DNA from 2 places in the Nocardia sp. NPDC088792 genome. Region 2 is predicted to be linked to the other one. Evidence: riboswitches for the same ligand, from Rfam matches in the RefSeq annotation. Region 2 holds a riboswitch; the other holds the start of a gene.
The links. Region 2 has a riboswitch for S-adenosylmethionine ahead of ACIP5Y_RS43950 (bifunctional o-acetylhomoserine/o-acetylserine sulfhydrylase). Riboswitches for the same ligand answer to the same signal wherever they lie in the genome.
Positions count from the first base shown of each region.

Region 1: it holds a riboswitch for S-adenosylmethionine, as region 2 does, so the genes downstream of both, ACIP5Y_RS34515 (aminotransferase class V-fold PLP-dependent enzyme) here and ACIP5Y_RS43950 (bifunctional o-acetylhomoserine/o-acetylserine sulfhydrylase) in region 2, are expected to answer to the same signal.

Region 1 covers NZ_JBIVKC010000005.1:503,673-509,375, reverse strand. The annotation lists gene ACIP5Y_RS34540 (2-oxo-4-hydroxy-4-carboxy-5-ureidoimidazoline decarboxylase) at 207-527, shown strand; gene ACIP5Y_RS34535 (YbaK/EbsC family protein) at 568-1,041, shown strand; gene ACIP5Y_RS34530 (flavin reductase family protein) at 1,181-1,645, shown strand; gene ACIP5Y_RS34525 (LysE family translocator) at 1,688-2,362, opposite strand; gene ACIP5Y_RS34520 (heme oxygenase (biliverdin-producing)) at 2,603-3,265, opposite strand; SAM riboswitch class IV at 3,501-3,614, shown strand; gene ACIP5Y_RS34515 (aminotransferase class V-fold PLP-dependent enzyme) at 3,668-4,981, shown strand; gene ACIP5Y_RS34510 (hypothetical protein) at 4,983-5,171, opposite strand; gene ACIP5Y_RS34505 (DUF2752 domain-containing protein) at 5,225-5,703, opposite strand, start outside.
Region 2 covers NZ_JBIVKC010000008.1:363,517-369,219, reverse strand. The annotation lists gene ACIP5Y_RS43960 (MFS transporter) at 1-461, opposite strand, end outside; gene ACIP5Y_RS43955 (TetR/AcrR family transcriptional regulator) at 601-1,317, shown strand; SAM riboswitch class IV at 1,330-1,440, shown strand; gene ACIP5Y_RS43950 (bifunctional o-acetylhomoserine/o-acetylserine sulfhydrylase) at 1,536-2,882, shown strand; gene ACIP5Y_RS43945 (homoserine O-acetyltransferase) at 2,879-4,042, shown strand; gene ACIP5Y_RS43940 (hypothetical protein) at 4,312-4,470, shown strand; gene ACIP5Y_RS43935 (DUF3017 domain-containing protein) at 4,572-4,817, opposite strand; gene ACIP5Y_RS43930 (tRNA (cytidine(34)-2'-O)-methyltransferase) at 4,924-5,388, shown strand; gene ACIP5Y_RS43925 (DUF167 domain-containing protein) at 5,400-5,630, opposite strand.

The DNA.
Region 1 (5,703 bases), on a different contig from region 2:
CGTAACGGGACAACCGAGACCTTCCACCCCCCGCCACTCGGCCCCCGCCGGACGGCGCGGCCCGAGTGATACCAACCGGTTCGCAGAGTTGGCCGGCACGGTGTAAAAGCTGTGCTAATTCTGCTGCGGCCCACTGGTTCCCATGACCCCGCGGACGGACCATTCTCTTCATCGCCGGAGCGCATACGCGGGTGTGGAGGACCGAGATGATGATGCATCACGGAATCGGGCTGGAGCGCTTCAATTCCCTGACCCGTAGCCGTGCCGTGCATGCCCTCTTCGAATGCTGCTGCAATGTCACGTGGGCGGCGAAGCTGGCCGACAGCAGGCCGTACCCGAGTCACGAGGCGCTGTGCAAGGCCGGCGAGGCCGAACTGGACGCCCTGTCTTCAGTCGATCTGGAGCGAGTATTCGATTCCTGTGTGCACGAATCCGTTTCGGCGCACACCCTGGAGGAGCTGACCCGTATCACCCGGGCCCGCCTGAAGACCATGCTGGGGCCCGAAGACGGCTACCCCGAATACTGATCCTCCGCACATCCACCGCAATCGATCTACCCTTGGTGCCATGCGCAGGTCCCTGCCACCGGTCGCGTCGAAGGTCTCCGACACCTTGATCGCGCGCGGCCATCACGGGGTGATCATCACCCAGGAGAATCCCACCCACACCGCACAGGAAGCGGCCGATGCCCTCGGCGTGCAACTCGGTGCGATCACCAAATCGCTGCTCTTCCTGCTCGACGACGATCCGGTACTGCTGCTGGTTTCCGGCGCGCACCAGGTGCATCTGTCCCGCACCGGGCAGCGATTGGAGGGCACGCTGACCCGCGCACCGGCGGCAATGGTGCCGGCGGTGACGGGGCAGCCGATCGGCGGGGTGGCCCCGCTCGGCCATCCGACCAATCTGCCGACGTTCGTGGACAACGCCCTGTCCCGGCATACGGAGTTGTGGGCGGCGGGCGGGCATCCGAACACGCTGTTCCGCACGACCTTCGGCGAGCTGGTGCGGATCACGGCGGGCCTGGCCATCGATGTGGACTAGGCGACAAATGGCACAGGGCGGAATATCCGGGCAGCCGGACACGTAGGTTCGTGACGTGAGCGATTCTCCGGCGCCCGGGTCCGAGCTACATGTACCCGATGATCTGAGCGGCATCACCGCGCAGCAGTATCGGGCTGCCATGCGGCATTATCCGGCGGGCGTCACCATCGTCACCCTGCACTCGAAGAACGGCCCGGTCGGTTTCACCGCCACCTCCTTCGCCTCCCTCTCCGCCCAGCCCCCGCTCATCTCGTTCAATATCGCCGAGACGTCCTCCAGCATCGAGTCCCTGTTGCGGGCCGAATCCGTGGTCGTGCACTTCCTCGGCGAGCATCAGAAACATCTGGCACAGCGTTTCAGCCGCACCGCCGAGGATCGCTTCACCGACCGGTCGCTCTGGACCGCCATCGAATCCGGCGAGCCGATCCTGCACGGCACCCCGATCTGGGTGCGCGCCACCGTCCACCAGCTCCTCCCGATCGGTGACCACACCTTGGTCATCGGCCTGGTCACCCGGGTCCACGACAACACCACCGACGGCCCGGCAGCCGGCCCGCTGGTCTATTACAACGGCGCCTATCACCGCGCCGAGATCGCCGACTGACTCACCCCGCAGCGTTCGATTCGGACCGGGTAGGAGTCCGGCTCACACCGCCGAGGCGGCCGTCCCGATCCCCAGCGCCGCCAGGATCGCCGCACTCGCCTGCTCCAGCCGCGCCCGCACCTTGGGCCGCTTCAACATGGCCACCGCCCGCGAGGCCGCCACCGCCACCGCCACCATTTCGATTGCGGCAATGGTGGATTCGATCGCGCCGAGGGTGAGCGTACCCCCGAAGGTCACATGCGTCAGGAACTGCGGCAGCACCGCGAGATAGAACAACCCCACCTTGGGATTGAAAATGCAAGATAGCAACCCCGCAGCGAATGCCGAGCGCAACGACGACGCGGCCCGCGTCCCGGCGGTTTCCCGCTGCGCCCCAGCCTCTTCCAGCTCCGCCCCGACCTCGTCCAGTTCCGCGGCGGCCCGGCCTTGCTCCCGCCGATGCGCGAGCAGCGCCCGAACCCCCAGGTACAGCAGATAGATTCCGCCGACCACCTTCAACGTGCGATACGCGGTCGCCGACTGCTCCAGCAGCGCCGCCACCCCCGCCGCGACCACGACGGCCCACACCAGCCCGCCGAATGCCGACCCGATGGCCGCGGCCACGCCCTGTCGCGATCCCGCCATCGAGAAGCGCAGCACCAGAAACGTATCCGGCCCGGGCGTGAGGGCCAGCAGAATACACAGCCCCAGAAAACTCAACAGCAGCGCGATACTCACCGATTCATAGCAACCCATCCCGCCCCGCGAGCGCAAGAGCAGGCAAGACTTCGCGCACCGCGAACACGGGACCGGAGAACGCATCCCCGTCGGCGAGCGCAAGACCGCCGGCCGTGACAGCGCGCACGACCGGCGGTCTTTCAGCCGCGAAGAGCCGCTTCCACGCGCCGGTCTCCGCGGCCGATCCGGCGAAGGTCGCCGATCCCTCCGACAGACCGGCGACCTTCGTGAATCTCGTTGTTACGCGGCGAATTCCGCGCCAAGTTCACGGAACAGGTCCGTGTTCAGCGTGAATGCGTGCCGGGCCTCGTCGAGTACCCGGTCGACCTCGGAGCCTTCGACCGGCAGGCGGTCCAGGCTCTCGCGGTATTCGCGCTTGAAGGCGGCCGGATTCGAGATCTCGTCGAAGACGTAGAAGCGCACGCCGTCGCCCTTCTTGGGCAGGCCCCACAGTTTTTCGGCGGTACCGCGGATGACCTGCCCGCCGGACAGATCGCCCAGATAGCGGGTGTAGTGGTGCACCACGTATCCGGCGGGCCAGGTCTGCGCGCATTCGTCGATGCGGGCGGCATAGGCGGCGGTGGACGGCAGCGCGGTGAGTCCGGCGCGCCAGTTCTCGCCGCCGAGGTGGGCGAGGTCGGTCTCGAGGGACTGCAGGCGCTCCAGTTCGGGACGCACGAACGGTCCCGCGACCGGGTCGGAAGCCAGTGCGGCGGAATGCTTTTCGAGGGCGGCGTAGACGAACCAGAGTTGCGCGGTGTAGCGGTAGAACGCCTCGACCCCGAGCTGTCCGCCGAGCATGTCACGCATGAAGGTGGAGTGTTCGGCCTCGTTGTGCTGCTGCTCGGTCGCGGTGCGAATGAGCGTCGAGAAGGGCGTGGTGGTGTCGGTGGTGTCCAACATGGTCGAGCAACCTCGTTTCAACTCCCCGGGCGCTCTCCTTTGGCTACCCTAACTTCTCCACCAACCGTACGCGCCAGCAACGATCGCGCGATTCGAACTTCGGGGCCCACCCGATCCAACTTTCGGATGATATTTGTGTGCGATCTGCCCTCCGCCGCACTCCTGGCGGGGTTGGGCCCTTACCGGCCGGGCAGGGTTGACAACCGTGCCGTGCATCTGCCAGCCTCTCCAATCAGGTCATGAGTACCAGCGTTCAGCCCCGGCTTGCTGGTCGGCAACCCTCCTCCGCGGTGGGGTGCTCCGGGTGACGACCCGGCTGTCGCCCGACCGGGCGCGGCAAGCGCGGACTCTCGATCACTCTTTTCTCTGATCGCGCGTCCCTGGATCCGATGGGATTTCGTGATGACTGCTTTCGCCGACCAGACCTGTGCCCCGCTGGCCACCGTCTCGGGTTGTGAGCTGCAGGTGCCCCTCGTGCAGGGCGGCACCACCACCTACGCCAACTTCGACTACGCGGCCAGCGCCCCCGCCTTGCAGCAGGTCACCGACCGCGTCGCGGAACTGCTGCCGTTCTACGCGAGCGTGCACCGCGGCGCCGGCTACGCCTCCCGCGTCTCCACCGACTGCTACGAGAACTCGCGGGCCACGGTCGCTCGCTTCCTGAACGCGGCCGACGATCAGGTGGTCGTCTTCACCCGCAACACCACCGATTCACTGAACCTGCTGGCCTCCTGCGTGCCCGGTGACACGGTGGTGCTGGATGTGGAGCATCACGCCAACTTCCTGCCCTGGACGCGGCACGGCCGCCGCGTGGTGCCGATCGCGGACACCATCGAGGAGACCATTCAGCGCCTGGTCGCGGAGTTGTGCTCGAAACCCGCTGCGCTGCTTGCGGTTACCGGCGCCTCGAACGTGACCGGGGAACTGTTGCCGTTGGAGCGGCTGGCGTGGATCGCGCATCAGTGCGGTACCCGCATCCTGGTGGATGCCGCGCAGCTGGCCCCGCACCGCCGCATCGACCTGCAGACCACGGGCATCGATTACCTGGCCTTCTCCGGGCACAAGGCGTACGCGCCGTTCGGTGCGGGTGTGCTGGTGGGCCGCCGCGACTGGCTGGACCGGGCGGAGCCGTATCTGGCGGGTGGCGGCGCGGTGCGCTCGGTGACCGCGGACGGTGTCGAGTGGGCCCCTGCCCCGCAGCGGCACGAGGCCGGTTCCCCCAATGTGCTCGGTGTGGCCGCCTTGGCCGCGGCCTGTGACGCGCTGGCCGCTCTCGACGCGACGACGGTCCTCGAGCACGAGCAGTACCTCACCCACCGCCTGCGTTACGGCCTGAAAACCGTTCCGGGCGTGAACTTCCTGCGTATCTGGCGGGACAGCACCGACGCGGTCGGCATCGTGGCCTTCACCGTCGACGGTTTCGAGCCGGGCCAGGTCGCCGCCTACCTGTCCGCCGAGCACGGTATCGGGGTCCGCGACGGCCGTTTCTGCGCGCATCCGCTGCTCGCCCGTCTCGGTGTGGATGCCGCCCTGCGCGCCAGCATCGGCCTCGGTACCACCGCGGCCGATGTGGATCGGCTCATCGACGCCGTCTCGACCCTCGTCGAAAAGGGTCCGGCCTGGAATTACGCTCGCGCCGAAGGACACTGGAACCCGGTCCCCGAGACCCGTCCGTTCGGCAAAGGCGCCGAGGGCGCGGCGCCCTGCGGCTTCTGAACTACGGCACCAGGTATCGGGCCGCTAGTTCTTCGACGAGGGGATCGTCGTCCTCGACGGCGCTCAGCAGTACGAGGTCATCCTGGACCGACAGCTGCCGGACGTCGTCCTGGTCCAGATCGAGCGGCCCGTCTTCGGTCAGCTGGCGCATCAATTTGGCGCGCACGCGTTCTTTCAGTGATTGGCTCATACCGAGAGCATGCCCCTGCCGTTCTCGTTCACTCGACCCGGCACGCCGCAAGGTCATACGGGCGCGAGCCAGGTACCCCACGGCGAATTACGCAATACGGTGAAAGCGACCAGGAATGCGACGGTTATCCACAGCGCCGATCTGGGCAATATCCGCGGCAGACCCGGAATTCGCTGCCCACGCCACCCCTGCAACACCCACGAACCCCACCAGGCAAGGAATCCCAGCATCAGTGGCAGCAACAGGATATTGCTGTGAATGGCGTCGAGCACGCGGCCATCGGTGAGATCGTGCAAGCCACGCAAGCCACCGCATCCCGGGCACCAATAGCCGGTCAGCTCATAGAACGGGCACACTCCGTACGACCCGGCCCGATGCGGATCGCGGAAATGCAAGAGCGCCAGCCCGCCTGCCACCGCACCCCCCGCGAGCAGCGGCAATCCGGCGCTCAGCCAGCGCGGCCGACCGGCGGCAGCGGCGGGGTGCGCCGGGAGGCTGGAGGTCTCGCCCACGGAATGCTCCCGCGAATCGG
Region 2 (5,703 bases):
AACACACCGAAGGCGCGGGCGCGTTCCTTGGCCTCGGTGAAGGTCACCGACACCAGGGACAGGGCGGCGGGGGCCAGCAGCGCGCCGAAGGCGCCCTGCAGTGCGCGGCCCGCGAACAGTTCGGTCGAGCTCTGGGCGAGCCCGGCCAGCGCCGACGCCCCGGCGAAGCCGACCAGGCCGATCATCAGGATGCGGCGCCGGCCCAGGTAGTCGGCCAGCCGGCCGCCGAGCAGCAGCAGACCGCCGAAGATCAGCGTGTAGGCGGTCAGCATCCACTGCTTGTCGCCGTCGCTGATGTGCAGGTCCTTCTGCGCGAAGGGCATGGCGATGGTGACGATCGTGGCGTCCAGCACCACCATGAGCTGCGCCATGGCGATGACGCCGAGCGCGAACCAGCGGCGCGAATCCGTTGCGCCACTTGATCTTTCTTCTAAATCGAGAGCGTCTTGCGAGGCTGTCATGTCGTCTCCTCACGAATGGGCCAGGGCGGTTGAGACCATACTGGCCCCCACCGACAATTGGCGTCAAGCGAAAAATGTCTGACTGCGACAGTTGTCATACGGCGACGCGATCCGCCCCGGTGGCGATACCATGGGAACCATGTCCGCCAATTTGTCAAGTGCCGGCTTGCTGCATCGCCGCAGCTCCGGGTTGCGCGAACGCAAGAAGCAGCAGACCCGGACACGGATCATCGACGTCGCGCTACAGCTCTGTGACGAGCAGGGTTTCGACGCCACCACGGTCGAGCAGATCGCCGACGCCGCCGATGTCTCCCCCCGCACCGTGAACCGGTACTTCGAGAGCAAGGAGGCGATCGTCATCGCCCCCATCGAAGGCTGGGGACAGGCACTTGCCGACGAACTGCGCGCCCAGCCCGACAGCGGCGACGAAATGGAGGCCCTGTTCGCCGCCTTCCTCGTCATCGTGGACCGCGTCATCGAGGCCGACGAGCCGGTGCCCTTCCGCTGGTTCCAGCAAATGCAGCGCATCAGCCGCGACAGCACCGCGGTCCGCGCCCTCAGCATGGAATCGGCCGACACCAAGACCCGCGCCATGACCGAGGTGCTCGCCGAACGCCTGCACCTGCCCCAGGACCACCTGACGGTCCGCATCATCGCCGCCACCTGGCACGGCATCGTGCGGGTCGGCATGGAGTGCGAATTCGACGCCGAGTCCGAGTTCCCGGACTGCACCACCGCCTCGACCGCGCGCATGCTGGCCGACAATGTTCGCGCCGCATACAACGAATTCCGACGTTGCTGCTGCAAATCGAATGTGGCAAGCCCCACTGCGGAAACAGGAGCGACCGCCCGCTAGAATCTCGCATCAGGTCAAGAGCATCAGCGCGTAGCCCCGGCTTGCTGATCGGCAACCCTCCAGCTGCGGTGGGGTGCTCCGGGTGAGGACCGGGCGCTCGAGGGCCGAGCGCAAGCGCACCTAGGAGGTTCCCGAAATGTGTTGTTGTCGAAGCCGATCCGTCTTCCGATAACGTCAGACTTCCGCCATTCGGCGACCTTGTTCTCCCGGAGTTGAACATGAGTGACTCGACCGCGCCCGCGAACCCCGCGTCCGAGGGCATCGACCCCTCGGAATGGTCCTTCGAGACCAAGCAGATTCATGTCGGCCAGGCCCCCGACGCCGCGACCGGCGCCCGCGCCCTGCCGATCTACCAGACCACCTCGTACGCCTTCCGCGATACCGACCACGCCGCAGCGCTGTTCGGGCTCGCCGAGCCGGGCAATATCTACACGCGCATCATGAATCCCACCCAGGATGTGGTGGAACAGCGCATCGCGGCCCTGGAAGGTGGTGTGGCAGCGCTGCTGCTGTCCTCCGGCCAGGCCGCGGAGACCTTCGCCATCCTGAACCTCGCCGGGGCGGGCGACCACATCGTCTCCAGCCCGCACCTGTACGGCGGCACCTACAACCTCTTCCACTACTCGCTGCCGAAGCTGGGCATCGAGGTCAGCTTCGTCGAGGATCCCGACGATCTGGCGCAGTGGAAGGCGGCGGTCCGCCCGAACACCAAGGCCTTCTACGGTGAGACGGTCGCCAACCCGAGCAGCTCGATCTTCGATCTGCCGGGCATCTCGGCGGTCGCGCACGCCGCGGGCGTGCCGCTGATCGTGGACAACACGGTCGCGACCCCCTACCTGCTGAACCCGCTGCAGCACGGCGCGGACATCGTCGTGCATTCGGCCACCAAGTACCTGGGCGGGCACGGTTCGGCCGTCGCGGGCGTGATCGTGGACGGCGGCACCTTCGACTGGACCGTGAAAGACGCTGCGGGCGAATCGAAGTACCCCGGCTTCACCACCCCGGACCCGAGCTACCACGGCGTGGTGTTCGCGGACCTGGGCGCACCCGCCTACGCACTCAAGGCGCGCGTGCAGTTGCTGCGCGATCTGGGTTCGGCCGTGGCGCCGTTCAACGCCTTCCTCATCGCGCAGGGTATCGAGACGCTGAGCCTGCGGGTCGAGCGGCACGTCGCCAATGCGCAGGCGGTCGCCGAATTCCTGACCGGGCAGCCGGGCGTGACCACGGTGTACTACGCGGGACTCCCGGACTCCCCCTGGTTCGAGCGCGGCAAACAACTGGCCCCCAAGGGTGTCGGCGCCATCGTGTCGTTCGAACTGGCCGGCGGCATCGATGCGGGCAAGAAGTTCGTGGACGCCCTGACCCTGCACAGCCACGTCGCTAACATCGGGGATGTGCGCTCGCTCGTGATCCACCCGGCCTCCACCACGCATTCCCAGCTGACCCCCGAGGAGCAGCTTGCTTCCGGTGTCACGCCTGGTCTGGTGCGTCTGGCCGTCGGTATCGAGGGCCTCGACGACATCCTGGCGGACCTGCGGGCCGGGCTGACGGCGGCGGCAAGTTGACCGTGAAAACCACCTCGAGCACCTCCCGGCATGCGGCGGAACTCCTGCTTCCGCCGCCCGATGGGACGCTCGGCAGCATTGCGATCGGGGATGTCCGGCTGGAGAACGGCGACGTCATCCCCGACGTGACGCTGGCCGTGCAGCGGTGGGGCGAACTCTCCGCGAACGCCGACAACGTGGTGCTCGTGGAGCATGCGCTGACCGGTGATTCGCATGTGGTCGGCCCCGCCGATGTACATCACGTCTCGCCGGGATGGTGGGACGGCATCGTCGGGCGGGAAGCGCCGGTGGACACCCGCGAATGGTGTGTCATCGCCACCAATGTGCTCGGCGGTTGCAAGGGTTCCACCGGGCCGGCATCGCTGGCGGCGGACGGAAAGCCCTGGGGCGCACGGTTTCCCGAGATCTCCATCCGTGACCAGGTGGCCGCCGAGGTGAAGCTGTTCGACCGGCTCGGCATCGACCGGCTGGCCGCGGTGGTCGGCGGGTCCATGGGCGGTATGCGGGTGCTGGAATGGATGGTCGGCAGCCCCGAAAGGGTCGGCGCCGCACTGGTGCTCGCGGTCGGCGCGCGCGCCACCGCGGATCAGATCGGCACCCAGACCACCCAGATCGCCGCCATCCAGGCGGATCCGGACTGGCAGGGCGGCAACTACCACGGCAGCGGCCGCACCCCGATCGCCGGCATGGGCATCGCGCGGCGCATCGCGCACCTGACCTACCGCACCGAGTTCGAGCTGGATCATCGTTTCGAGAATCATGCCCAGGGGGACGAGAACCCTTGGGCGGGTGGGCGTTACGCGGTGCAGTCGTACCTGGAGTATCAGGCCGACAAGCTGGTCGCACGGTTCGATCCGGCCACCTACGTGCTGCTCACCGAGGCCATGAACCGGCACGATGTGGGCCGTGGCCGGGGCGGTATCGAGGCGGCGCTGGGTGCGACGCCGGTGCCGTGTGTGATCGGCGGCGTGGATTCCGATCGGCTGTACCCGCTGCGCACGCAGCAGGAGCTGGCCGAGTTGCTGCCGGGCTGTAAGGGCCTGGAGATCGTGCGCTCGCGGGACGGGCACGACGGCTTCCTCACCGAGACCGAGGCGGTCGGCAAGCTCATGACCGAGGCCATGGACCTGGCGCGGGCGGCGCGTTCCGCACGCGAATGACACTGCGCGTGCGGCCGAACGGCACTGACGTGGGCCGAATGACATTGCCGCGAGTGAGCCGCATCACTGACATGTGCCGCGCGAATAATTAGGGTTTCCTTCGAATATGCGCGCACGTTCCCCCATAGAGGGTGCGCGCTAACGTCGCGTGTCGAGTCTGTTTCGTGCGAATTGTCGTGAAGCACTGCCGGTTTCGCGCGCATGAATCCGCCGTAACCGTCCCGTAGAGATCCTTCTGCGAAGCGCCGCGGACGATTACTGTGTCAGGCATGGCAGCCTTCGATGACCTGGATCTTCGCACTCTCGTCGACCTGCTCAACGACGAGGAACAACGCGAATTACGCCCGGCCGTACTCCGGGTACTGAACCGACTTCCCGACCAAGAGGTACTCCGCCGCGAGCTCTGCCGCCGCCTCACCTCGGTCTGACCGCCACCCGGCGGCCGGGCCACCCGACCACCCGCTGAATTCCGGCTGCGGTTCCGACCGCAGCCCCGAATCCCGCAGGGCTCCAGACATCCCGCAGGGCTCTAAGTGACACCCAGCGGACTGATGGTGGCCGCCAGCACGATGATCGCCACGCCCGTCACGGTCAGCCAGCCCACGTCGAAAGGCTTGCTCCGCACCGCCAGCAGACCCACCCGGTCGGCCGGCAGCAACAGCCGCAGGGCCGCGGCCACCAGTGCCGCACCGCCGAACACGTAGGTCCCGCGCCGCCACCGGTCCGCGGACAACAGCACCACGGCCACCACCAGCACCGCGGCGACCAGCAGCATGGGCAGGTTCTCGCGCACGGACGCCCAGAAACGACTACTGCGGCTCTCGGGCGCGGTATGGGCTCCAGTCACGGCCCCGAGCTTACGTTCTGGGATGCTGTAGCGCGTGTTCCATCTGGTGTTCTTCGAACCTCGTATCCCGCCCAACACCGGCAATGCCATTCGCCTGGCCGCCGGTACCGGCTGTGAGCTACACCTGATCGAGCCCCTCGGCTTCGACCTATCCGAGCCGAAGCTACGCCGGGCCGGGCTCGACTATCACGATCTGGCGGTGGTCACCGTGCATCGATCGCTCGCGGCCGCCTGGGAGGCCATCCAGCCCGAGCGGGTCTTCGCCTTCACCGCCGCCGCCACCACGCACAACACCGAGATCGCCTTCCGCAAGGGCGATGTCCTGCTCTTCGGCCCCGAACCCACCGGCCTCCCCGCCGAAGTACTGGACGATCCCCGCGTCACCGCGCAGCTGCGCATCCCCATGCTGCCGGGCCGCCGTTCCATGAACCTCTCCAATGCCGCCGCCGTAGCCGTCTACGAAGCCTGGCGGCAGTTGGGTTTCCCAGGCGCCGTGTAGTTTCCGGTCACTCAGTCGTCGATCTCGAAGCGTTTGAAGCGGGATGTGGCGCCGGCCGTCAGGCGCACCGAGGTTTTCGCCACGCCGTAATGGGCAGCCAGCAGTTCGATGGCGGCCTTGTTGGCCTTGCCCTCCACGGCGGGCGCACGCACATAGAGCTGCAGGGTGCCGTCGCCGAGGAGTTCGACGAGTGGCCCCTTCTTACTGTTCGGTTTGATGGTCGCCCGGACGACGGTGGGCACGTGTGCTCCCTTCTGCTCGTTCCAGCATCGTCCCGTACGCTCGGGCGAGCAGGCTGACCTGGAAGGAAAGACG